DNA from 2 places in the Sphingobium sp. MI1205 genome. Region 1 is predicted to be linked to the other one. Evidence: riboswitches for the same ligand, from Rfam matches in the RefSeq annotation. Region 1 holds a riboswitch; the other holds the start of a gene.
What was found. Region 1 has a riboswitch for cobalamin ahead of K663_RS18660 (TonB-dependent receptor). Riboswitches for the same ligand answer to the same signal wherever they lie in the genome.
Positions count from the first base shown of each region.

Region 2: it holds a riboswitch for cobalamin, as region 1 does, so the genes downstream of both, K663_RS13560 (TonB-dependent receptor plug domain-containing protein) here and K663_RS18660 (TonB-dependent receptor) in region 1, are expected to answer to the same signal.

Region 1 covers NZ_CP005189.1:460,831-464,243, forward strand. Annotated here, with positions in the region: gene K663_RS18650 (isocitrate lyase) at 1-683, shown strand, start outside; gene K663_RS18655 (SDR family NAD(P)-dependent oxidoreductase) at 740-1,117, opposite strand; cobalamin riboswitch at 1,323-1,570, shown strand; gene K663_RS18660 (TonB-dependent receptor) at 1,792-3,413, shown strand, end outside.
Region 2 covers NZ_CP005188.1:2,745,565-2,748,977, reverse strand. Annotated here, with positions in the region: gene cobA (uroporphyrinogen-III C-methyltransferase) at 1-648, shown strand, start outside; gene mobA (molybdenum cofactor guanylyltransferase) at 729-1,262, opposite strand; cobalamin riboswitch at 1,329-1,567, shown strand; gene K663_RS13560 (TonB-dependent receptor plug domain-containing protein) at 1,739-3,413, shown strand, end outside.

The DNA.
Region 1 (3,413 bases):
TCGTGCGCGACGGGCAGATGATGCGTCCCAAGCGCTTGCCTTCAAACCTCTATCAGTTCCGGGAAGGCACGGGCGCGGACCGCTGCGTCCTCGACTGCATCACGTCCTTGCAGAATGGTGCCGACCTGTTGTGGATCGAAACCGAAAAGCCGCATATCGAACAGATCGCGTCGATGGTCGATCGCATCCGGGAAGTCGTCCCCAACGCGAAGCTGGTGTATAACAACTCGCCATCCTTCAACTGGACCCTCAACTTCCGCCAGCAGGTCTATGACCGCTGGGTCGAAGAAGGCCGGGACGTCGCCGCTTATGACCGCGCAAAGCTGATGAGCGTCGATTATGACCAGTCGGAACTGGCTGCCGAAGCTGATGAGAAGATCCGCACCTTCCAGAGGGATGCGGCGGCGCGCGCCGGTATCTTCCACCATCTGATCACGCTGCCTACCTATCATACGGCGGCGCTCAGCACCGACAATCTCGCCAAGGAATATTTCGGCGATGCCGGAATGCTGGGTTATGTCGCCGGGGTGCAGCGGAAGGAAATCCGCCAGGGCATCGCCTGTGTGAAGCATCAGAATATGTCGGGTTCCGACATTGGCGATGATCACAAGGAATATTTCGCGGGCGAAGCGGCGCTGAAGGCAGGCGGCGCGCACAACACGATGAACCAGTTCGCTGCATGACGGCTGGCGGCCCTGACTTGCGCATGACGCTTGTCAGGGTCGCCTGCCTCGTTGGTTTAAACGCGGAAGCCGCCCAAAACCGAAATATGCTGGCCGGTCACATAGGCAGCTTCCTCTGAAGCGAATAACACGCAGGCATGGCCGATTTCCTCTGCCGTGCACCAGCGTTTCAAGCACAGCAGGCGATAGGTATTGTCCACCCACCGCTGGTCGATCTGGCCAAGCTCGATGAGTTCGTGCAGCTGGCTCGCGTCGATCACACCGACCAGCACGGCACTGGCGCGGATGCGGTAACGGCCCTCTTCCTTGGCGACGCCCTTTACCAATTGTTCGTTCGATGCCTTGACGGCGACCCACATGCGGTCGCGGGCGGGCCACCAGCCATGCCCGGCCGATCCAAACGTCACGAAACTGCCGCCGCCCTGATCGCGCATGTGCGGCACCACCGCCTGCACTACGGCAAAAAAAAAAATCCGTGGACTTCGACGTCGCAGGCGTGACGCCGCTACCATAAGCCGCAAAGGCTTTGTCTAATGGCATCGACATGAACAACGGGGGAAAGGCCCCGGACATCTCCTTCCCCTCCCCGCCTCTTGCAGTGCCATGCCGTCCGCTGTATCGGGTCGGCCGTCCGGGAAACCGGACACAGATCGCGCCGGTGTCCCGAAAGGGGCTTAATAGGGAACGCGGTGAAGGTGGCGGACGCTGCCTGAATCCGGGGCTGTCCCTGCAACTGTAAGCGGTGAGCGCGATGTACATGCGCGGCGGGCACAGCGCCCATGCCGCCAGCCACTGGGCCGGACGCTAAATCCTGCGAGGCCTGGGAAGGCCGTGCATCGACGTGATGACCCGTGAGCCAGGAGACCTGCCGGCGTCTGGTCGCTCTTGCTTTGGTCCAGGGGATGGCCGGGGCACGGTGAACTCCGTCTGAGCGACGCACGAGCGGCAGGGGCCGCAACGCCGGGCCTCCGGTGGTCGCGTTCGCGCGCCCGCCCTCCGGCGTCGCAACCGTTTCGGTACGTTGCCGATGCGGAACCTACCGTTCGTAACTTGAAGCTCATGCCGACGACCGAGCAGGCGGCGGCATTCACGAACGGGGGAATGACATTTGAACCGCATCCTATTGTCCGCTCGCCGCCTGCTGCCTGCTGGCGCGTCCATCCTCGCGCTGGCGCTGGCCATGCCGGTCCATGCCGCCGATGACGCGCCAACCGATGCCGACAGCATCGTCGTCACCGCGCAAAAGGCTGGCGTGCTGCAACTCGCCCAGCCTGCCGAAGCATCCAGCCGCCTCGGCCTTACCCCCATGCAGACGCCCGCCAGCGTGGATGTCATCACGAAAGATATGATCCGCAGCCTGGGCGACCGCACGGTCGTCGCGGCGGCGGCGCGTGCGCCCGGCATCATCAACAACACATCGGCCTTCGGCTTCTCGCTCAGTTCGCGCGGTTTCACCGGCTATACCTCGGTGATGCAGCTCTATGACGGGATGCGCGTCTATACCACGACGACGCAGACCTTCTCGGCCGATCCGTGGATGGCCGAGCGGGTCGAGGTGCTGCGTGGCGCGGCGTCGGTCCTCTATGGCGAAGGCGGGATCGGCGGCGCGATCAACGTCGTGCGCAAGCAGCCGAACACCGAAGGGATGGAAGGCGAGGTCCGCCTGAGCGCCGGGTCGTTCGACACCTATGCCGCCGCCGGGGGCGTTGGCGGGCCGATCAACGACCAGTTCTCCTACCGCATCGACGCGAGCTATAACCGCTCCGGCGGCTGGATGGACCGGGGCCGTTCGCGCAGCCTCGCCCTCTCTGCGGCGCTCCGCTACCAGCCGACAGACAATCTGGTGCTGACGCTGAGCCATGACCGCGCCGATACCGACCCGACCGTCTGGTACGGCACGCCGCTGCGCGACGGAAAGCTGGTGCGCGACATTGCGCGGAAGAATTATAATATCGCCGACCGCAGCCTGCGCTTCGACGACGCATGGACCCAGGCGAAGATCGAATGGAGCCCATCGGACGACCTGACGATCACCAACGTCACTTACTATCTGACCGGGTTCAAACATTGGCGCAATGCGGAAAGCTATGCCTGGACGGGGGACCAGATCCGGCGTTCCAGCTATCTGGAGATTTTCTACGATACCAAACAGTTGGGCAACCGGACCAACGCCGTCTATCAGCATAAGCTGTTCGGCCTCGATCACCGGTTCAGCCTTGGCGGCGAATATAATGTCGGCAGGCTGGAACGCGCCGACAGTTCACCCAACAGCCAGTCCGACCTGATCGACCCCTATGACCATAAGCCCGGCGTCTTTCTGGATGGCGCATTCGGCACGCGCTACAAATATCATACCGATGTCGAACAGTTCGCCCTGTTCGGCGAAAGCCGCCTGTCCTTCACCGACAGCCTGTCGCTGGTAACCGGCCTGCGGCATGATCGCCCGCTGACCAAACGTCACGACGCGCTCGATCCGACGATGGACTATCGCGCGACCTATCCCAGCACCAGTTGGCGCGCGGGTCTGGTTTATCAACCGGCCGAAAGTCTGTCCCTCTATGCCCAGTATTCCGCCGCCGCCGACCCGGTGACGGCATTGCTGACGGCGTCGCTGGCGCAGACCGATTTCGACCTGTCGACCGGAAAGCAGTGGGAAGCAGGCGTCAAGACGACCTTCCTTGGCGGCAGGGGCGAATTCACCCTGTCGGGCTACAGGATCGTGAAGAAAAA
Region 2 (3,413 bases), on a different replicon from region 1:
GGTCCCGGCGTCCTTGATCTCATCCCTGCTAGCGTTGAACGCATCAGCGTCGGCAAGCGTTCTGGCCGCCATAGCAAGGCGCAGGAAAGCATCAACGATCTGCTGCTCGCCGCCGCGAAGGCTGGAAAGCGTGTCGTGCGCCTCAAGGGCGGCGATCCATCGATCTTTGGCCGCTCCGCCGAGGAGATGGAGCATCTGGCCGCGGACGGCGTCCGTTTTCGCATCTGTCCGGGCATCACCACCGCCAGTGCTGCTGCTGCGAGCGGCAGCGCCTCGCTCACCCTGCGCGGCGTCGCGCGCGGGCTGACGCTGGTGACGGCGCATCTGAAGGCAGGCGAGCCGCTCAAGCTGGACTGGGAAGCGCTCGCGCGCCCCGGCGGCACGCTTGGCATCTATATGGGCCGCGCCGCCGCCGGAGAGATCAGCCGGCAGCTTATCGCTGCTGGCCGCGATCCGGAAACGCCGGTGATGGTTGCGGTCAACGTCTCGCTGCCCACCGAACGCCTCATCCGGGGCAAGCTTTCCGCGCTCGCCTTTCTGGTGGCGACCATCAGCGATGAAGACCCGACCCTGCTTTTGATTGGTGAAGCCGTGGCGGGCACGGCCATGCCTGTGGATGTCGCCGCGAGCGTCGCCCTTCAGGTCTGAGGCCCTGCCTCCATGTCTTCTCCTTGAGCTTGTCGATGCCTCTGCCTTAGTTGGAAGGAAGGTGAGGGGCATCGACAAGCTCAGACATTGCCCAACCTGTTCAGATCTTCCTGCCGGTTGATATTGGGCAGCACAATATCCGTCCGATCGACAATGCGGGCGCCGATCCGGTCCAGCCAACCATATATGGACCGGTTGTTGTCCTCTGCCAGATGTGCGTCCATCCCGACTGCGAGGGATGCAGGCCAGAAGCCCGCCAGTTGCTGACCCTTGAGCACCGCCGCACAATCGCCGACCAGCGCTTCGGCCAGTGCCACCGGATAGACCGGCATGTCGCACCCGGTGGTCAGCACCGCGTCAAACCCCTGTTCGGCCGCATGATGCAGCGCCGCGTTCAGCCCGCCCAGTGGCCCCATGTCAGGCGCTGGCCGGTCGGCAAGGCATGTCATGCCTTCGATATCCCGCCCGCAGACGACGACAGCTTCCACGTGCGGAGTTATCGCCGCCACGGCATGATCCAGCAGCGTGCGCCCGTCTGGCAGAAGGGCCGCCGCCTTGTCGCTTCCGAACCGGCTGGATCGTCCTCCGGCAAGCACTGCGCCCAGCAATCGCATCCAACCACTCCTTGGCAGAACCCTGTCTTTCCCCTATGGCGCGCCGCGTGAGCGGGCAACCGTTGACATGAAGAAGATCGCGCCGGTGCCCATTTGGGCTTGAAAGGGAATGCGGTGCGGATGGCTTGCCCATCCAACTCCGCGGCTGTCCCTGCAACTGTAAGCGGCGAGCGCGATGCACGGGGGACCTGCGCTTTCGAAAGGGGAAGGCGAAGGGACCAGCCACTGGGCGTCAGCCCGGGAAGGCTTGTGCATCGCTGCCTTGACCCGCGAGCCAGGAGACCTGCCGGCGCATGGTCGCTCTTGCCTTGGGCCCAGGGATCGGCCCGGGCACGGTGTTTTCCGTCTGAGCGACGCAGCGGCGGGAGCCGCATCGGTGCGCGGGGCGGGACACTGGCGTCTGTCCTTCCCGCATGCCGACCGTTTGCGCGGATGCTCCTGCCTGAAGTCGCGTGACGCTCAGGGAAGACAATATAATGTTGAAAATCGGAATATCGCTCGTGGCGCTGCTGGCTGCCACGCCCGCACTCGCGGAACAGTCGGACAGCATCGTGGTCACCGCGCTTGGCATTGAACAGCCGCGGGATGAAGTCGGTCAGGCGGTTTCCGTCATTGATGCGCAGACCATCGAGACGCGCCAGAATGTCAGCGTGGCGGACCTGATCGCGACCACGCCCGGCATTCGCTTCAATCGCGCTGATGCTGTTGGCGGAGTGACCGGCATTTCAATCCGGGGCGCTGAAACGACGCAGACGCTGGTGCTGTTGGATGGCGTCAAGATCAACGATCCCAGCGGCATTGGCGACGCTTATGATTTCGGCAATCTGCTGACGGGCAATATCCGGCGGATCGAGATACTGCGGGGTTCCAACTCGGTCGTTTATGGCAGCCAGGCAATCGGCGGCGTCGTCAACATCATGACCGGAGAACCAGGCGATGGCTTTGGCGGGTCCGCCTCGGTGGATTACGGCTATGCCGATACGGTGAATGCAAAGGCGGACGTTTCGGGCAGTAGCGGCATCGTGTCGGGAAGCGCGGGGGCCGTATGGTTCCGCACCGACGGCATTTCGGCTGCGCAGGGTGGCACGGAAAAGGATGGCTATGAAAATATCGCCGCCCACGCCAAGCTGAAGTTTAGCTTGGCCGATAATCTGAGCCTCGACCTGCGCGGCTATTATATCCACGCCGACCTCGACACCGATATTTTCTTCGCCGAGCCGATGGAGTCCACGGACAGCAGCAAGCTGAACCAATATATCGGCTATGCGGGCCTTAACCTTGCCCTGCTTGACGGCAAGCTGACGCAGAGGGCGGCGGTCACCTGGTTCCGCAACGACCGCGACTATTTCTCGTCCTTCGGGGACTATGGTTATTCGGGCACCAATCTGCGTTTCGAGTATGAAGGCGTCTACCAGCCCTTCGATCAGGCGAAGCTGGTGTTCGGCTATGAGCATGAGAGCCCGGATTACGACTTTTACGGCTTTGGATCGGGAGGCGCGAAGGCGAACATCGACAGCGTCTTCGCCCTTGCCGTCGTCAAGCCCTTTATCGGGCTGTCGCTGACTGGCGGCGTGCGTCATGATGACCATAGCCAGTTTGGCGGCGCGACCACCTTAGGCGCGAACGCCAACTACACCCCCAATGACGGCGCGACCAATATCCGCGCCAGCTACGGCGAGGGTTTCAAGGCTCCCTCGCTCTATCAGCTTTACGATGGCTTCAACGGCAACCCCGCTTTGCAGCCTGAAAGGTCGAAGAGCTATGATATCGGCTTTGACCAGAGCCTGGACGGAGGGCGCGCGTTGTTTTCCGTCACCGCTTTCCGCCGCGACACGCGCGACCAGATCTATTTCGACGGCGTCATCCCGCCGTTCGGGCAATATATCAACCTCACCCGCACCCGCGCCGAGGGTATCGAGGCGGCCGTGACGCTGAAGCCGGTCGATGCGCTTACGGTCACCGCAGCATACAGCTATGTCGATGCGGTGGATCGCTCCGAAGGCGGCATCAACGAAGGAAAGCTGCTGCCCCGCCGCGCCAAGGACGCTGTCAGCGTTTCGGCTGACTACATATGGACTTTTGGCCTGTCAGCCGGAGCGACCCTGACGATGGTGGGCGACAGCTTCAACGACGCCGCCAACACGCAGTCAC